One region of the Massilia timonae genome, then DNA from elsewhere that is predicted to be linked to it. Evidence: predicted binding sites of a transcription regulator. Region 1 holds the regulator's gene; the other holds the start of a gene.
The links. Region 1 encodes sigma-54, which starts transcription at its own class of promoters, with help from an activator protein. Its sites were predicted from a motif close to TGGCANGNAANCTGCTTT; they were not measured.
Positions count from the first base shown of each region.

Region 2: prpB (methylisocitrate lyase) is a predicted target of sigma-54. The motif match lies at 3,788-3,805, and genes of this name have one in related genera.

Region 1 covers NZ_JRYB01000001.1:1,138,544-1,145,602, forward strand. The annotation lists gene LO55_RS05020 (DUF5694 domain-containing protein) at 1-936, opposite strand, end outside; gene LO55_RS05025 (enoyl-CoA hydratase/isomerase family protein) at 1,021-2,106, opposite strand; gene hpf (ribosome hibernation-promoting factor, HPF/YfiA family) at 2,230-2,589, opposite strand; gene LO55_RS05035 (RNA polymerase factor sigma-54) at 2,665-4,140, opposite strand; gene lptB (LPS export ABC transporter ATP-binding protein) at 4,152-4,904, opposite strand; gene lptA (lipopolysaccharide transport periplasmic protein LptA) at 4,916-5,464, opposite strand; gene lptC (LPS export ABC transporter periplasmic protein LptC) at 5,512-6,117, opposite strand; gene LO55_RS05055 (KdsC family phosphatase) at 6,128-6,682, opposite strand; gene LO55_RS05060 (KpsF/GutQ family sugar-phosphate isomerase) at 6,682-7,059, opposite strand, start outside.
Region 2 covers NZ_JRYB01000001.1:5,843,241-5,850,299, reverse strand. The annotation lists gene LO55_RS25085 (DUF485 domain-containing protein) at 1-151, shown strand, start outside; gene LO55_RS25080 (cation acetate symporter) at 151-1,809, shown strand; gene LO55_RS25075 (antibiotic biosynthesis monooxygenase family protein) at 1,864-2,190, opposite strand; gene LO55_RS25070 (zinc-dependent alcohol dehydrogenase family protein) at 2,220-3,209, opposite strand; gene LO55_RS25065 (ArsR/SmtB family transcription factor) at 3,273-3,575, opposite strand; gene prpB (methylisocitrate lyase) at 3,844-4,734, shown strand; gene prpC (bifunctional 2-methylcitrate synthase/citrate synthase) at 4,747-5,907, shown strand; gene acnD (Fe/S-dependent 2-methylisocitrate dehydratase AcnD) at 5,919-7,059, shown strand, end outside.

The DNA of each region.
Region 1 (7,059 bases):
GATGTTCGCCGCCATGCGCAGGTTGCGCGTTTCCCAGTAGCCGACGTAGGCGCGGCCGAAGCGCTGCGGTGACGGCTCGTTCAGCGCCGCGCCGAAATCGATCTCGAAGCTCGCCGCGACGTGGGCCGGCGAATTGTAGGCGCGAACCATCGCCAGCAGGCCTTCCGGAGTATCCACGCCCCGGTCGAGGATCTCGTCCTCCTTCTTGCGCTTGGCATTGGCCGGATTGTCCCAGGCCTTCATGATCGCCTCGCCGGCCGCCTTGCGATCGGCGTAGGGGCGGCCTGCCGTCTGGTCGTCCATCGCATACACGCGCTCATGCCCCAGCCGGGCCGCCAGCTGCGCCGCGATCGCCACGCTTTCGTTGGGATGAACCGCGAGCTTTTGCAGCCGTGCGACCAGGACCTCATCCAGGCCGTCGCCGGCGCGGCGCTCGGCGTTCGGCAGGCGGAGCCACTGGACCACGGCCGACGCCTCCTCGCCGCCGGCCAGGAACACGGCCGCCAGGCGCCGTCGCTGGGCCGCCGACGGCGCCGCGGGCCAGGCGGCCAGCAGCCGTTCGGCCTCGGCGGTGGCCTGCGGCACGTCGAGCCCGGTCGCCGCCCTGGCCGGCGCGGTATCCCAGCAATAGCCGTCGACCGCCTCCTGGTAGCGCGCCGCGTAGCGGCGCATGAAATCGCACTGCGGCCCGGAGCGGTCCTCGACCGCGATCGCCTGCGGCTTCCAGGCGGCGAGCCGGTCGTTCAGCGGGGCCAGGCTCGACGTCTGGAAGGTCTTGGGCAGGTGCGCCAGGTGGGGCGAGCCGAGCACCATGATCTCGTTGACCGGCCCCGTCGCGGGGCCCTTGAGCCGGCTCGGATCGAAGGCCGGCTGGTAATCCTGCGCGGCGGCGGCGCAGGACAAGGTCATCGAGATCAGCAAGGCACGCAGGCGCATCGGGTTTCCTTTCAGGTCATGAAGACCCGATGTTCACACCTCACCGATATGGTGTCACGCAAAAATGGATATGCACGCAGCGGATTATGCGAGATGCCTGAGCGGATGCGCATGCTCCGGCCACACCGGGTCGAAGAAGCGCGCCACCATGTCGGGCGTCACCTGATCGAGCGAAGGCGGATTCCAGCGCGGCGCATTGTCCTTGTCGATGACGAGCGCGCGCACGCCTTCCAGCACTTCGCCATGCGCGAAGTTGTGACGCACCAGCGAACGTTCCATGCGCAGGCAGTCGGCCACGGACAGCTGCGCGCCGCGCGCCAGCAGTTCGTGGGTCACGCACATCAATAGGGGCGAGCGCTGGCGCATCGCCGCCAGGGCGCGCTGCGCGAACGGCGTCTCGTCGCCTTCGAGCGAAGCCATGATCGCGGCGACCGACGCGGCGCCGAAATGCGCATCGATCAGCTGGCGCTGGGCCTGCAGTTCGCCGTTGCCCGCCTGCGGCGCGAACGGCGCCGCGAAAGCGCGGATCGCCGCCGGCAGGTCAGCGCCGGGCGTGGACGCGATCAGGGCATGCAGGGCCGGCAGCTCGGCGCCCGGCACGAAGACATCGGCCAGGCCGATATGGAGCGCGTCGGCGGCGCCGATCGTCAGCCCGGTCAGGCCCAGGTAGTTGCCGAGCTGTCCCGGCGCATGCGACAGGAAGTGGCTGCCGCCGACGTCCGGAAACAGGCCGATGTTCACCTCGGGCATGGCCATCTTCGTGCGCTCGGTCACGATGCGCAGGCCGCAATCCGGGCCGCCCTGGGCGATGCCCATGCCGCCGCCCATCACGACGCCATCCATGATGGCGATGTAGGGCTTTGGGTAGAAATGGATCAGGTGGTTGAGCGCGTATTCTTCGGTGAAGAAATCCTCGAGCAGCGCGCTGCCGCCCATCGGCGTCGCATGGCCGACCTCATGGAAGAAGCGGATGTCGCCGCCCGCGCACAAGGCCTTCTCGCTGCTGCTGGTCAGTACGACCGCGTCGACCTGCCCGTCATGCCGCCAGGCGTGCAGCACAGTGGTGAGCGCGCGCACCATCTCGAGCGACAGCGAATTGAGCGCCTTCGGGCGGTCCAGGGTGATGATGCCGGTGCGGTTGGCGACGCGGGTCAGGACGTGGTCGGTCATGGCGTAATCCGTAATGGAGAGACATGCATTTTACCGAACACACGAAACGCGTCATATCGGGGAGCTGGATGCAAAAAGGGCGTCCCCTCAGACGCCCTTAGCTAGTGTGAGCCCTGCGCCTGATCAGGCGACAGCAGCGTCTTCGCCGCCGTTTTCCGGCAGGCGTTTGATCGAGGTACGGCTATGGTCCTTCAGCATTTGCTTGTGTTTCAGGATCTGTCTGTCCAGCTTATCCATCAGCGTGTCGATCGCGGCGTACAGGTCTTGCGCGACGCTTGCCACGTGCAGGGTCTTGCCCGACACCTGGACGTTGATCTCTGCTTTCTGCCTTTTTTCTTTTTCAGTGAGGTTGTCGACGGCCAGGAAGACGTGGGTGTCGATCACCTGGTCGAAATGGCGAATGATGCGCTCGAGCTTATTCTGAACGTATTCACGGATGGCGGGGGTTACTTCGAGATGATGGCCACTGATTGTGAGGTTCATACACACTCCTTTGAAAAGGTTGCACCGTGTGGACCACACCAACGCGACAAGGCACGACGGGTGTGGACGGCGCAGTTACAAGGACTTGCGGAGGCTTACAGGGGGTATCTTGAGGGCTTCACGGTATTTTGCAACCGTCCGGCGCGCGATGACCATGCCTTGTTCCCCGAGCATCTCCGCGATCTTGCTGTCGGACAATGGGTTCCTAGGGTCTTCTGCTCCTGTCAATTGTGCGATGAGCGCACGGATTGCCGTCGAGGATGCTTCGCCTCCCGCCTCGGTGGCAACGTGGCTGCCGAAGAAATACTTCAACTCAAACATGCCGTGCGGGGTCAGCATGTATTTCTGCGTTGTGACACGAGAAATTGTGCTCTCGTGTAGGCCTAGTGTATCAGCTATCTCACGTAAAACAAGGGGCCGCATGGCAACCGCGCCATGGGAGAAAAAGTTGCGCTGGCGCTCGACGATCGCCTCCGCCACGCGCAGGATGGTGTCGAATCGCTGGCGCATATTCTTGATGAGCCACTTCGCTTCCTGCAGCTGCGCGCCCATCTGCGCTTCGCTCTTGCCCTGCTTGAGGAGGCTCGCGTACAGGCTGTTCACGCGCAGGCGCGGCATCACGTCCGGGTTCAGGGTGACCGCCCAGCCGCTCTTGGAACGGCGCACGATCACGTCCGGCACCACGTAGTCCGACACGTTCGAAGCGAACGCCGCGCCCGGATGCGGATTGCATTGGCGCACCACGGCCTGCACCTCGCGCAAGTCTTCGTCGTCGCAGTCGAGCGCTTTTTTCAGCTTGCTGTACTCGCGCTGGGCGAACCAGCTCAGGTAACCCTCGACGATGGTCAGGGCCATGCGCCGCGTCACCAGCGGCACGCCCGGCATGCGCCGGATCTGCAGCGCCAGGCACTCGGCCGCGCTGCGCGCGCCGACGCCCACCGGGTCCATGCTCTGCACCAGCGCCAGCGCGCAGCGTAATTCGTCGATCTCGATCTCGAGTTCTTGGGGCAGCCTGGCGTGAATCTCGTCGAGCGGCTCTTCCAGGTAGCCGTTGTCGTCCAGCGCATCGATCACCAGCTCGGCCAGCGCACGGTCGCGCGCCGACAGGATGGCTTCGCGCACCTGTTCCATCAGGTGTTCGCGCAGCGTGATGGCGCAGGCTTCCAGTTGCGGGCGGCCGTCCTCGTCCTCGCCGCCGCCGGACGATGGCGCGCCGCCGTCGCTCCAGTCGGCATCGACGCGATCGTTGTCGGCGCCGCCCTCGAACCCCTCGCCCTCCTGCGCCGGCGCACCCTCGCCCTCGGCCTGCTGGCCGGGCGCCGGCGGCGCTTCGCCATTGGCGGGCGCATTGTTGATGGCGCCATCGGCCAGCAGGCGCACCGATCGGTCGAGCGGATCGTCGAGCCGCTCGAGCAAGGGGTTATCGCCCAGTATCTGCTCGATCTCCTGGTGCAGCTCTAGCGTCGACAGTTGCAGCAACCGGATCGACTGCTGCAGTTGCGGCGTAAGCGCGAGGTGCTGCGAAGTGCGAAGTTGCAGGGACTGTTTCATCTAGGCGTCGCTCACATGCGGAAGTGTTCACCCAGGTACACGCGGCGCACCGACTCGTCGGCGATGATGTCGTCAGGACGGCCGGAGGCAAGCACCGCGCCCTGGTTGATGATGTAGGCGCGGTCGCAGATGCCGAGCGTCTCGCGCACGTTGTGGTCGGTGATCAAAACACCGATCCGGCGCTCCTTCAGGAAGCGCACGATGCGCTGGATCTCGATCACGGCGATCGGGTCGACGCCGGCGAACGGTTCGTCGAGCAGCACGAAGCGCGGATTGGTCGCCAGCGCGCGCGCGATTTCCACGCGGCGACGCTCGCCGCCCGACAGCGACAGCGCCGGATTCTCGCGCAGCTTCTCGATCTGCAGGTCGGCCAGCAGGGTGTCGAGGCGCTCGTTGATCTGGTCTTTCGACAGCGGCTTGCCGTTGTCCTTCTGCAGCTCGAGCACGGCGCGGATGTTCTCTTCCACCGTCAGCTTGCGGAACACCGAAGCCTCTTGCGGCAGGTAGGACAGGCCCAGTACGGCGCGGCGGTGGATCGGCAGGCTGGTGATGTCGGTGCCGTTGATGTCGATCGAGCCGGCGTCCGACGGCACCAGGCCGACGATCATGTAGAACGACGTCGTCTTGCCGGCGCCGTTCGGGCCCAGCAAGCCGACCACTTCACCGCATTCGACCTGCAGCGACACGTCGCGCACCACCAGGCGCTTGCCATAGCTTTTCTGCAGGCCCTTGACGACCAGGGTGCTGCGATCGCCCAGCTCCATCGGAATCGCCGTCATTGGACGCCTCCGGCGGGTGCGCGCTTGGGCGCCAGGATCAGGGTGCCGCGCCCGCCGCCGGCGACGCTCTTGCCGCTTTCGTCGTTGCGCACCGTGGCCACTTCCTTGCGGTTGTCGTAGGAAATGAAGGGGCCGGTGATCTGGTTGGTCATGCGCGCGCCTTCCAGTTCGCGCACGACGGCGTTGGAATACAGGCGCACCAGTTCCGACCGCTCGTCGTACTCGATGCGCTCGGCCTGGCCGTCGACCCACAGGTCGGGACCGCCGTCACGCTTCTGGCGGAAAGTGGCGACCTTGCCGCCGGCAGCGGTGAGGGTCACGCTCATATAGCCTTCCGGGCTTTCCTTGACCAGGGCGCGGTCGGACTTGAGCACCAGGGTGCCGCGGGTCAGCACCACGTTGCCGGTCAGGATGCGGGTGCCGGTCACCTCGTCGATGTCGAGCGAATCGAAGTTGATGACCGCTTCCTTGAGCGAATCGGCGCGTTCGGCGGCCGCGGTCAGCGACAGCAGGGAAAGGAAGGCGGCGACAAGTAGTTTTTTCATGGTTGGTGGATACGGGTCTCTGGTTGGCACGCGGCGTTTCTGGAGGATCAGCGCTGGCGTGGCGGATAGACGATCTGGCCGCGGCTGGACAGGTGCAGCTGCATGGTCGCATTGTTGGCGACCATGCCGGTGCCCTTGACGCTGGACGCGCCGAGCTGCATGTCGATCGGCAGATCGGTCTTCAGTATTTCTTCGTCCGGCAGCACGGTGAGCGCCTGGGTGCGCACGTGCAGCGATTCACTCTGCGCGGTCTTGGGGCGCTGCAGGTCGACGTCGCCGATCAGCTCGACCCGGTGCTCCTGGTGATGGATCTGCGCGTTCTTCGCGACCACCGTCATCGGCGGGCGGCCCGGCTCGACGCCGCGCAGCACCGGCGCCTCGACGTGCGACACGTCGCCGCGCGGAATATGCTCCAGGCGCTTGCCCGACACCAGGTAGCTCGGCTGGCCGTTCTCGGTCATGCGCACGAAGGAGAAGTTCTCGACGATGTAGTCCGGTTCGTCCGGCGGTCCGCCCAGCTGGGCGTCGATGTCGGACCCCTGCATCAGTTGCAGCAGCCAGAAGCTGCCGAAGGCGAAGAAGGTGCCGATGACGATCATCGCCAGGAGATTCCAGCGGTGGGCGGTGCGCTTGTTGATGACGACGGTAGCCATTTTTAAAGCCTCAGGCGAAGTACGGCGCGAGCGCCTGGTCGTAGGTGCCCTGGGCGCGCATCACGAGGTCGCACACCTCGCGCACCGCGCCGCGCCCGCCGGCGTTTTTCGTGACGTAGTGCGCGCGGTGCTGCACCTCCGGGTGGCCGGACGGCACCGCGACGGCGAAGCCGACGCGCGCGAACAGCGGCAGGTCGATCACGTCGTCGCCGATGTAGCCGCACTGCTCCGCCGTGAAGCCGGTGGCTTCCAACAGCTTGGCGAAACCGATGCGCTTGTCGTGGATGCCCTGGTGGACGTGCGAGATGCCGAGATCGGCCGCGCGCTTGACGACGATCGGCGACAGGCGCGCGCTGATGATCGCGGTCTGGACGCCGGTCTTGTTCAGCAGCTGGATGCCCAGGCCGTCGAGCACGTTGAAGGTCTTGGTGACTTCGCCTTCCGGGCCGTAGGTCAGGCTGCCGTCGGTCAGCACGCCGTCGACGTCGAAGATCATGACCTTGACGCGCGCCGCGCGCTCCATATGGGCCAATGGGGTGATGGCCGGGATAAACGTGTCGCTCATCAGATCACCTTGGCGCGGGTCAGGTCGTGGATGTGCAGCGCGCCGACCAGGCGGTCGTCCTCGTCGACCACCAGCATCTGGTTGATGCGGAATTCCTCCATCACGGCGACGGCGTCGACCGCCAGTTGCTCGGGCCGCACGCGGCGCGGGTTGGCGTGCATCACGTCGCGGATCTGGACGTTCGAGAAGTCGTGCATGCGTTCGATCACGCGGCGCAAGTCGCCGTCGGTGAACACGCCGACCGGACGGCCTTCGGCGTCGACGATGGCGGTCATGCCGAGGCCCTTGCGGGTCACTTCGAGCAGCGCTTCGACCAGCGAGGTTTCGGGGCCCACGCTCGGCACCGCGTCGCCGCTGCGCATCACGTCGCGCACATG
Region 2 (7,059 bases), 4.7 Mb from region 1:
CCGCATCGGTGAAGGCGTCATGACCTGGGGTATTCCTCTGGGCCTGTTCGTCATCGTGTTCACCGTGGTCATCACCGGCATCTACGTGCGCCGCGCCAACCGCGACTACGACGAACTGAGCGACGCCATCAAAGCGAAAGTGGGGGCATGATGAAGCGCTTCCACACCGCAGCCGCAATTGCCCTGCTGGCCGCCGCGGGCATCGCCCAGGCCGCCCCCGACCTCGGCCAGGGCGTCAAGCAAGCCACCAACTGGACCGCCATCATCATGTTCGGCGTGTTCGTGCTGGGCACCCTGTACATCACCAAATGGGCTGCCGCCAAGACCCGTTCGGCATCCGACTTCTATACCGCCGGCGGCGGCATCACCGGCTTCCAGAACGGCCTCGCGATCGCGGGCGACTTCATGTCGGCCGCGTCCTTCCTGGGCATTTCCGCCGCTGTGTTCCTGGACGGCTTCGATGGCCTGATCTATGCGATCGGCTTCCTGGTCGGCTGGCCCGTCATCACCTTCCTGATGGCCGAGCGCCTGCGCAACCTGGGCCGCTTCACCTTCGCCGACGTGGCCTCCTACCGCTTCGCCCAGAAGCCGATCCGCGTGTTCGCGGCTTCCGGCACCCTGGTCGTGGTGGCCTTCTACCTGATCGCGCAGATGGTCGGCGCCGGCCAGCTGATCAAGCTGCTGTTCGGCCTGGACTACTGGATCGCGGTGGTGCTGGTCGGCATCCTGATGATGGTCTATGTGCTGTTCGGCGGCATGACCGCCACCACCTGGGTGCAGATCATCAAGGCCGTGCTGCTGCTGTCGGGCGCCTCTTTCATGGCGTTCTCGGTGCTGGCGCAATACAACTTCAGCCCGACCCAACTGTTCCAGAGCGCCACCGAGCTGCACGCCAAGGGCGAAGCGATCATGGGCCCGGGCAGTTTCATCAAGGATCCGATTTCCGCGATTTCCTTCGGCATGGCGCTGATGTTCGGCACCGCCGGCCTGCCGCACATCCTGATGCGCTTCTTCACCGTCCCGAGTGCCAAGGAAGCGCGCAAGTCGGTGCTGTGGGCGACCACCTGGATCGGTTACTTCTACATCCTGACCTTCATCATTGGCTTCGGCGCGATCGTGCTGGTCGGCACCAACCCGGCCTTCAAGGATGCTGCCGGCGCACTGCTGGGCGGTAACAATATGGCGGCGGTCCACCTGGCGCAAGCCGTGGGCGGCGACGTCTTCCTGGGCTTCATCTCGGCCGTGGCCTTCGCCACCATCCTGGCGGTGGTGGCCGGCCTGACCCTGTCGGGCGCCTCGGCGGTCTCGCATGACCTGTACGCCACCGTCATCAAGAAGGGCCAGGCCACCAGCGCCAACGAGCTGAAGGTGTCGAAGATCACCACCATCTGCCTCGGCATCATCGCCGTGCTGCTGGGCATCGCCTTCGAAAAGCAGAACGTCGCCTTCATGGTGTCGCTGGCCTTCGCGATCGCCGCGTCGGCCAACTTCCCTGTGCTGTTCATGTCGGTGCTGTGGAAAGACTGCACCACCCGCGGCGCCACCGTGGGCGGCTTCCTGGGCCTGGCGACCGCGGTCGTGCTGACCCTGCTGTCGAAGTCGGTCTGGGTCGACGTGCTGGGCAACAGCGCCGCGATCTTCCCATATGCCTCGCCGGCGATCTTCTCGATGGCGGTCGGCTTCTTCGGCATCTGGATCTTCTCGATCACCGACAAGGGCCCGCGCGCCCGCATCGACCGCGCCGGCTTCGAGGCGCAGGAAGTGCGCGCCGAGACCGGCATCGGTGCGGCAGGTGCTTCGGCGCACTAAACCGCAGTCGAGTATGTAAAAAAAGGGGGCGGCCTGTGAGGGCCGCCCCCTTTGTTATTTACCCGACGTCGCATCCCACGGCCCGATGCTGAAGGCCGCACCTTCGATGTGGCGGACAGCGGGTTCGCCGGCGAGGTAGCCCTGCAAGCCCGCCATGAATGCCTGGTGGTCGTCGCTGGTTTCGAAGTTCGGAGTGTGATCTTCCAGCGTCTGCCAGCGCACGATCAGTGTGAATTGTTGCGGCAGCTCGATCCCGGGCGCCAGCAAATGGCCTCGATAACCCTTGGCGCGGGTGAGCAGATGAGCGACCTCGGCGAATGCATGTCTGAAGCCGTCGGTGTGTTCAGGCCGAACGAGCAGGGTGGCGATTTCGTAAACCATGATATTCCTTTCGAAGTGAATCAAACGACTCAGACTTGCGCGCTCGTGCGATCGGCCAGTGGCCCCACCGCGATCGCGATCTTGCCCCTGAGGCCGTTGTCACGGCTTTCCAGCCGCGCATGGGCAAGCGGGATGTCGGCCAGCGAATAGACGGCGCCGACGTGGGGTTTCAGCTGGCCGCGTTCGATCAGGGCGCTCAGTTCGTCGAGCTTGCCGCGGTTCTGGCGGGTGAAGACGAAGTGGTAGCTCGCGTTCTTGCCCCAGGCCTGGATCAGGTTCTGCGGCTGCGCGATGTCCACGATCGAGACCACGCGACCGAGTTGCGCCAGCACGTCCGGGCTGCGCGTCAGGGTGTCGCCGCCGATGGTGTCGAACACCACGTCGACGCCATGGCCGCCGGTCTCGCGCCCGATGGCCTCGACGTAATCTTCTTTCGTGTAGTCGATGACCACATCGGCGCCGAGGGAACGTGCGAACTCGAAATTCTCTTCCTTCACCGTGGTGAACACCCGCGCGCCTATGGCCTTGGCGACCTGGATCACGACGTGGCCCACGCCTCCCGCGCCGCCGTGGATCAGGATGCTTTCACCGGCTTTCAGTTGTGCACGGACGGCGAGCGCTTCCCAGGCGGTGCCGCCAACGAGGGTCAGGCTGGCAGCTTCGAGATGGGTCAGCGATGCGGGCTTCCTGCCGACGATGTTTTCCGAGGCAACGTGGTATTCGGCATAGCTCCCGGGGCCGTCGAAGATTTGCGGGGTGTACCAGACTTCGTCGCCTGGTGCGAACGCGGTCACGCCCGGTCCGACTGCCTCGACCACGCCCGAGACATCGTGGCCGGTGATGCCCGGCAGCGGCACCAGGTCGGCATAGTCGCCGCGGCGCACCTGGTAATCCAGCGGATTGATGGAGGTGGCCTGCACCCGCACCAGCACCTGGCCGGCTTGCGGTATCGGTTTCGGCACGTCGCGCAGTTCAAACGATTCCGGGCCGCCAAAAGAAGTGAGCACTTGAGCTTTCATGATTGTTCCTCGTTTCGTTAAAAAGGGATATCGGGAATTATCGATATGCACTGGCAAAAAAATTTACAGCTCTTTTCCGATGATCTCGGCGAGGGCGCTGATGGTGGCCTCGTTCCTCTTGTAGTACGTCCACTGCCCGATACGCCGCACCTCGACCAGGCCAGCGCGCTGCAGCGTTGCAAGGTAGTCGGACACGGTCGACTGCGACAGGCCGACGCCTTCCTGGATACTGCTCACGCACACGCCGACCGTGTGCACGTCGCCCTCGTCTTGCGGAGGGAAATGCTTTTCCGGGTCCTTCAATCCTTTCAGGATGTCGAGACGGGTACGGTTGGAGAGGGCTTTGAAGATGTCGAGCAGTTCCATGAGGCCAGTATATCGGGATATCCCGATATGTCAAGACGCTGGCGGCATTGTCAAGCTGGACCCGACGGTTTCAAATGTTGCATCTCATCGTTTCAATATGAAACGAAATGGAGGCCGGCGTACGATGGACATGCCGGGCCCGCGCGCGTGACTTGGCGCTAAGTGTTTGAAAAAAATGGAAACTGCCTGCAAAACGGGGATAGGCATCGGGCTGGCACGCACTTTGCAATATCAGCATCGACATCCACCGCATCTGAAAGGACACCGCATGACCAAGCTCTCCGCCGGCGCCGCATTCCGCAAGGCAATGCAGGAAGAATCCCCATTGCAAGTGGTCGGCGCAATCAACGCCAACCACGCCCTGCTGGCCAAGCGCGCCGGCTTCAAGGCGATCTACCTGTCGGGCGGCGGCGTGGCGGCGGGTTCGCTGGGCTTGCCCGACCTCGGCATCTCGAACCTGGACGACGTCCTGATCGACGTGCGCCGCATCACCGACGTGTGCGACCTGCCGCTGCTGGTCGATGTCGACACCGGCTTCGGCGCATCGGCCTTCAACGTCGCGCGCACCGTGCGCACGCTGGCCAAGGCCGGCGCCGCCGCCTGCCACATCGAAGACCAGGTCGGCGCCAAGCGCTGCGGCCACCGTCCGGGCAAGGAAATCGTCAGCAAGGACGAGATGGTCGACCGCATCAAGGCCGCCGCCGACGCCCGTCCGTACGACGAGTTCGTGATCATGGCGCGCACCGATGCGCTGGCGGTGGAAGGACTGGACGCCGCCATCGAACGCGCCGTGGCTTGCGTGGAAGCCGGCGCCGACATGATCTTCCCCGAGGCGATGACGAGCCTCGAGATGTATAAACGGTTCGCCGATGCGGTCAAGGTGCCGGTGCTGGCCAATATCACCGAGTTCGGCGCGACCCCGCTGTTCAGCGTTGATGAGCTCAAAAGTGCCGGCGTCGGCCTGGTGCTGTATCCGCTGTCGGCCTTCCGCGCGATGAACAAGGCGGCCGAAAACGTGTATACCGCGATCCGCCGCGACGGCACCCAGCAGAACGTGCTCGACACCATGCAGACGCGCGCCGAACTGTATGACCGCATCGACTACCATAGCTATGAACAGAAGCTCGACGCGCTGTTCGCCCAGAACAAAGCGAAATAAGGAGAACAGAGGATGACGACCCACAATAACGAGACCCCGACCTTCAAACCGAAGAAATCCGTGGCCCTGTCCGGCGTCGCCGCCGGCAATACCGCGCTGTGCTCGGTCGGCAAATCGGGCAACGACCTGCACTACCGCGGCTACGACATCCTGGACGTGGCCGACGCCTGCGAATTCGAGGAAATCGCCTACCTGCTGGTGCACGGCAAGCTGCCGAACGAGGCCGAGCTGCGCGGTTATAAAGCCAAGCTGCGTTCGTTGCGCGGGCTGCCTGCCGCCGTCAAGAGCGCGCTGGAGGCAGTGCCGGCCGGCGCGCATCCGATGGACGTGATGCGCACCGGCGTGTCGGTGCTGGGCTGCACCTTGCCGGAGAAGGACGACCACAATATCGCCGGCGCACGCGACATCGCAGACCGCCTGATGGCCTCGTTCGGCTCGATGCTGCTGTACTGGTACCACTACAGCCACAATGGCAAGCGCATCGACGTGGAAACCGACGACGATTCGATCGGCGGCCACTTCCTGCACCTGCTGCACGGCTTCAAGCCGAGCGCATCCTGGGTGCAGGCGATGCACACCTCGCTGATCCTGTACGCCGAGCACGAATTCAATGCCTCGACCTTCACCGCGCGCGTGATCGCCGGCACCGGTTCCGACATGCACTCCGCCATCACCGGCGCCATCGGCGCGCTGCGCGGGCCGAAGCATGGCGGCGCCAACGAAGTGGCGCTCGACATCCAGAAGCGTTATGAAAACGCCGACGAAGCCGAGGCCGACATCCGCAACCGCGTGGCCAACAAGGAAGTCGTGATCGGCTTCGGCCACCCGGTATACACGATCTCGGACCCGCGCAACAAGGTGATCAAGGAAGTGGCGCGCGCGCTGTCTTCCGAGGCTGGCTCGATGAAGATGTTCGACATCGCCGAGCGCCTCGAGTCGGTCATGTGGGAGGTGAAAAAGATGTTCCCGAACCTCGACTGGTTCTCGGCCGTGTCGTACCACATGATGGGCGTGCCGACCGCCATGTTCACGCCGCTGTTCGTCATCTCGCGCACCTCGGGCTGGGCCGCCCACGTCATCGAGCAGCGCATCGACAACAAGATCATCCGCCCGAGCGCGAACTACGTCGGTCCGGAAGACCTGGCGTTCGTGCCGCTGGCCGAGCGCAAATAAAGAGCATCGCCATGAATTCGAATCACCTGAAACCCCTGCCGGGCACCGACCTGGAGTATTTCGACACGCGCGCCGCGGTCGACGCCATCCAGCCCGGCGCCTACGACACCTTGCCGTACACCTCGCGCGTGCTGGCCGAGAACCTCGTGCGCCGCTGCGAGCCGGCCTGCATGACCGATGCGCTCAAGCAGATCATCGAACGCAAGCGCGAGCTCGACTTCCCCTGGTTCCCGGCGCGCGTGGTCTGCCACGACATCCTGGGCCAGACCGCCCTGGTCGACCTGGCCGGCCTGCGCGACGCCATCGCGGCGCAAGGCGGCGACCCGGCGCTGGTCAATCCGGTGGTACCGACCCAGCTGGTGGTCGACCACTCGCTGGCCGTCGAATGCGGCGGCTTCGACCCGGACGCGTTCAGCAAGAACCGCGCGATCGAGGATCGCCGCAACGAAGACCGCTTCCACTTCATCGACTGGACCAAGAAGGCCTTCCAGAACGTCGACGTGATCCCGCCCGGCAACGGCATCCTGCACCAGATCAACCTGGAGCGCATGTCGCCCGTGATCCAGGTGGAAAACGGCGTGGCGTATCCGGACACGCTGGTCGGCACCGATTCGCACACGCCGATGGTCGATGCGCTGGGCGTGATCGCGATCGGCGTCGGCGGGCTGGAAGCCGAAAGCGTGATGCTGGGCCGCGCGTCGTACATGCGCCTGCCCGACATCGTCGGCGTCGAACTGACCGGCAAGCCCGGCCCCGGCATCACCGCCACCGACACCGTGCTGGCGCTGACCGAATTCCTGCGCAAGTCGAAGGTCGTATCGAGCTACCTCGAGTTCTACGGAGAGGGCGCAGCCGCGCTCACGCTGGGCGACCGCGCCACGATCTCGAACATGGCGCCCGAATTCGGCGCCACCGCCGCGATGTTCTACATCGACGAGCAGACCATCAAGTACCTGCGCCTGACCGGGCGCGAGGACGACACCGTGCACCTGGTCGAGACCTATGCCAAAGAGGCCGGCCTGTGGGCCGACAGCCTGAAGAACGCCGAGTACGAACGCACCCTGTCGTTCGACCTGTCGAGCGTGGTGCGCAATATCGCCGGGCCGTCGAATCCGCACAAGCGCGTGCCGACCTCGGAACTGGCGGCGCGCG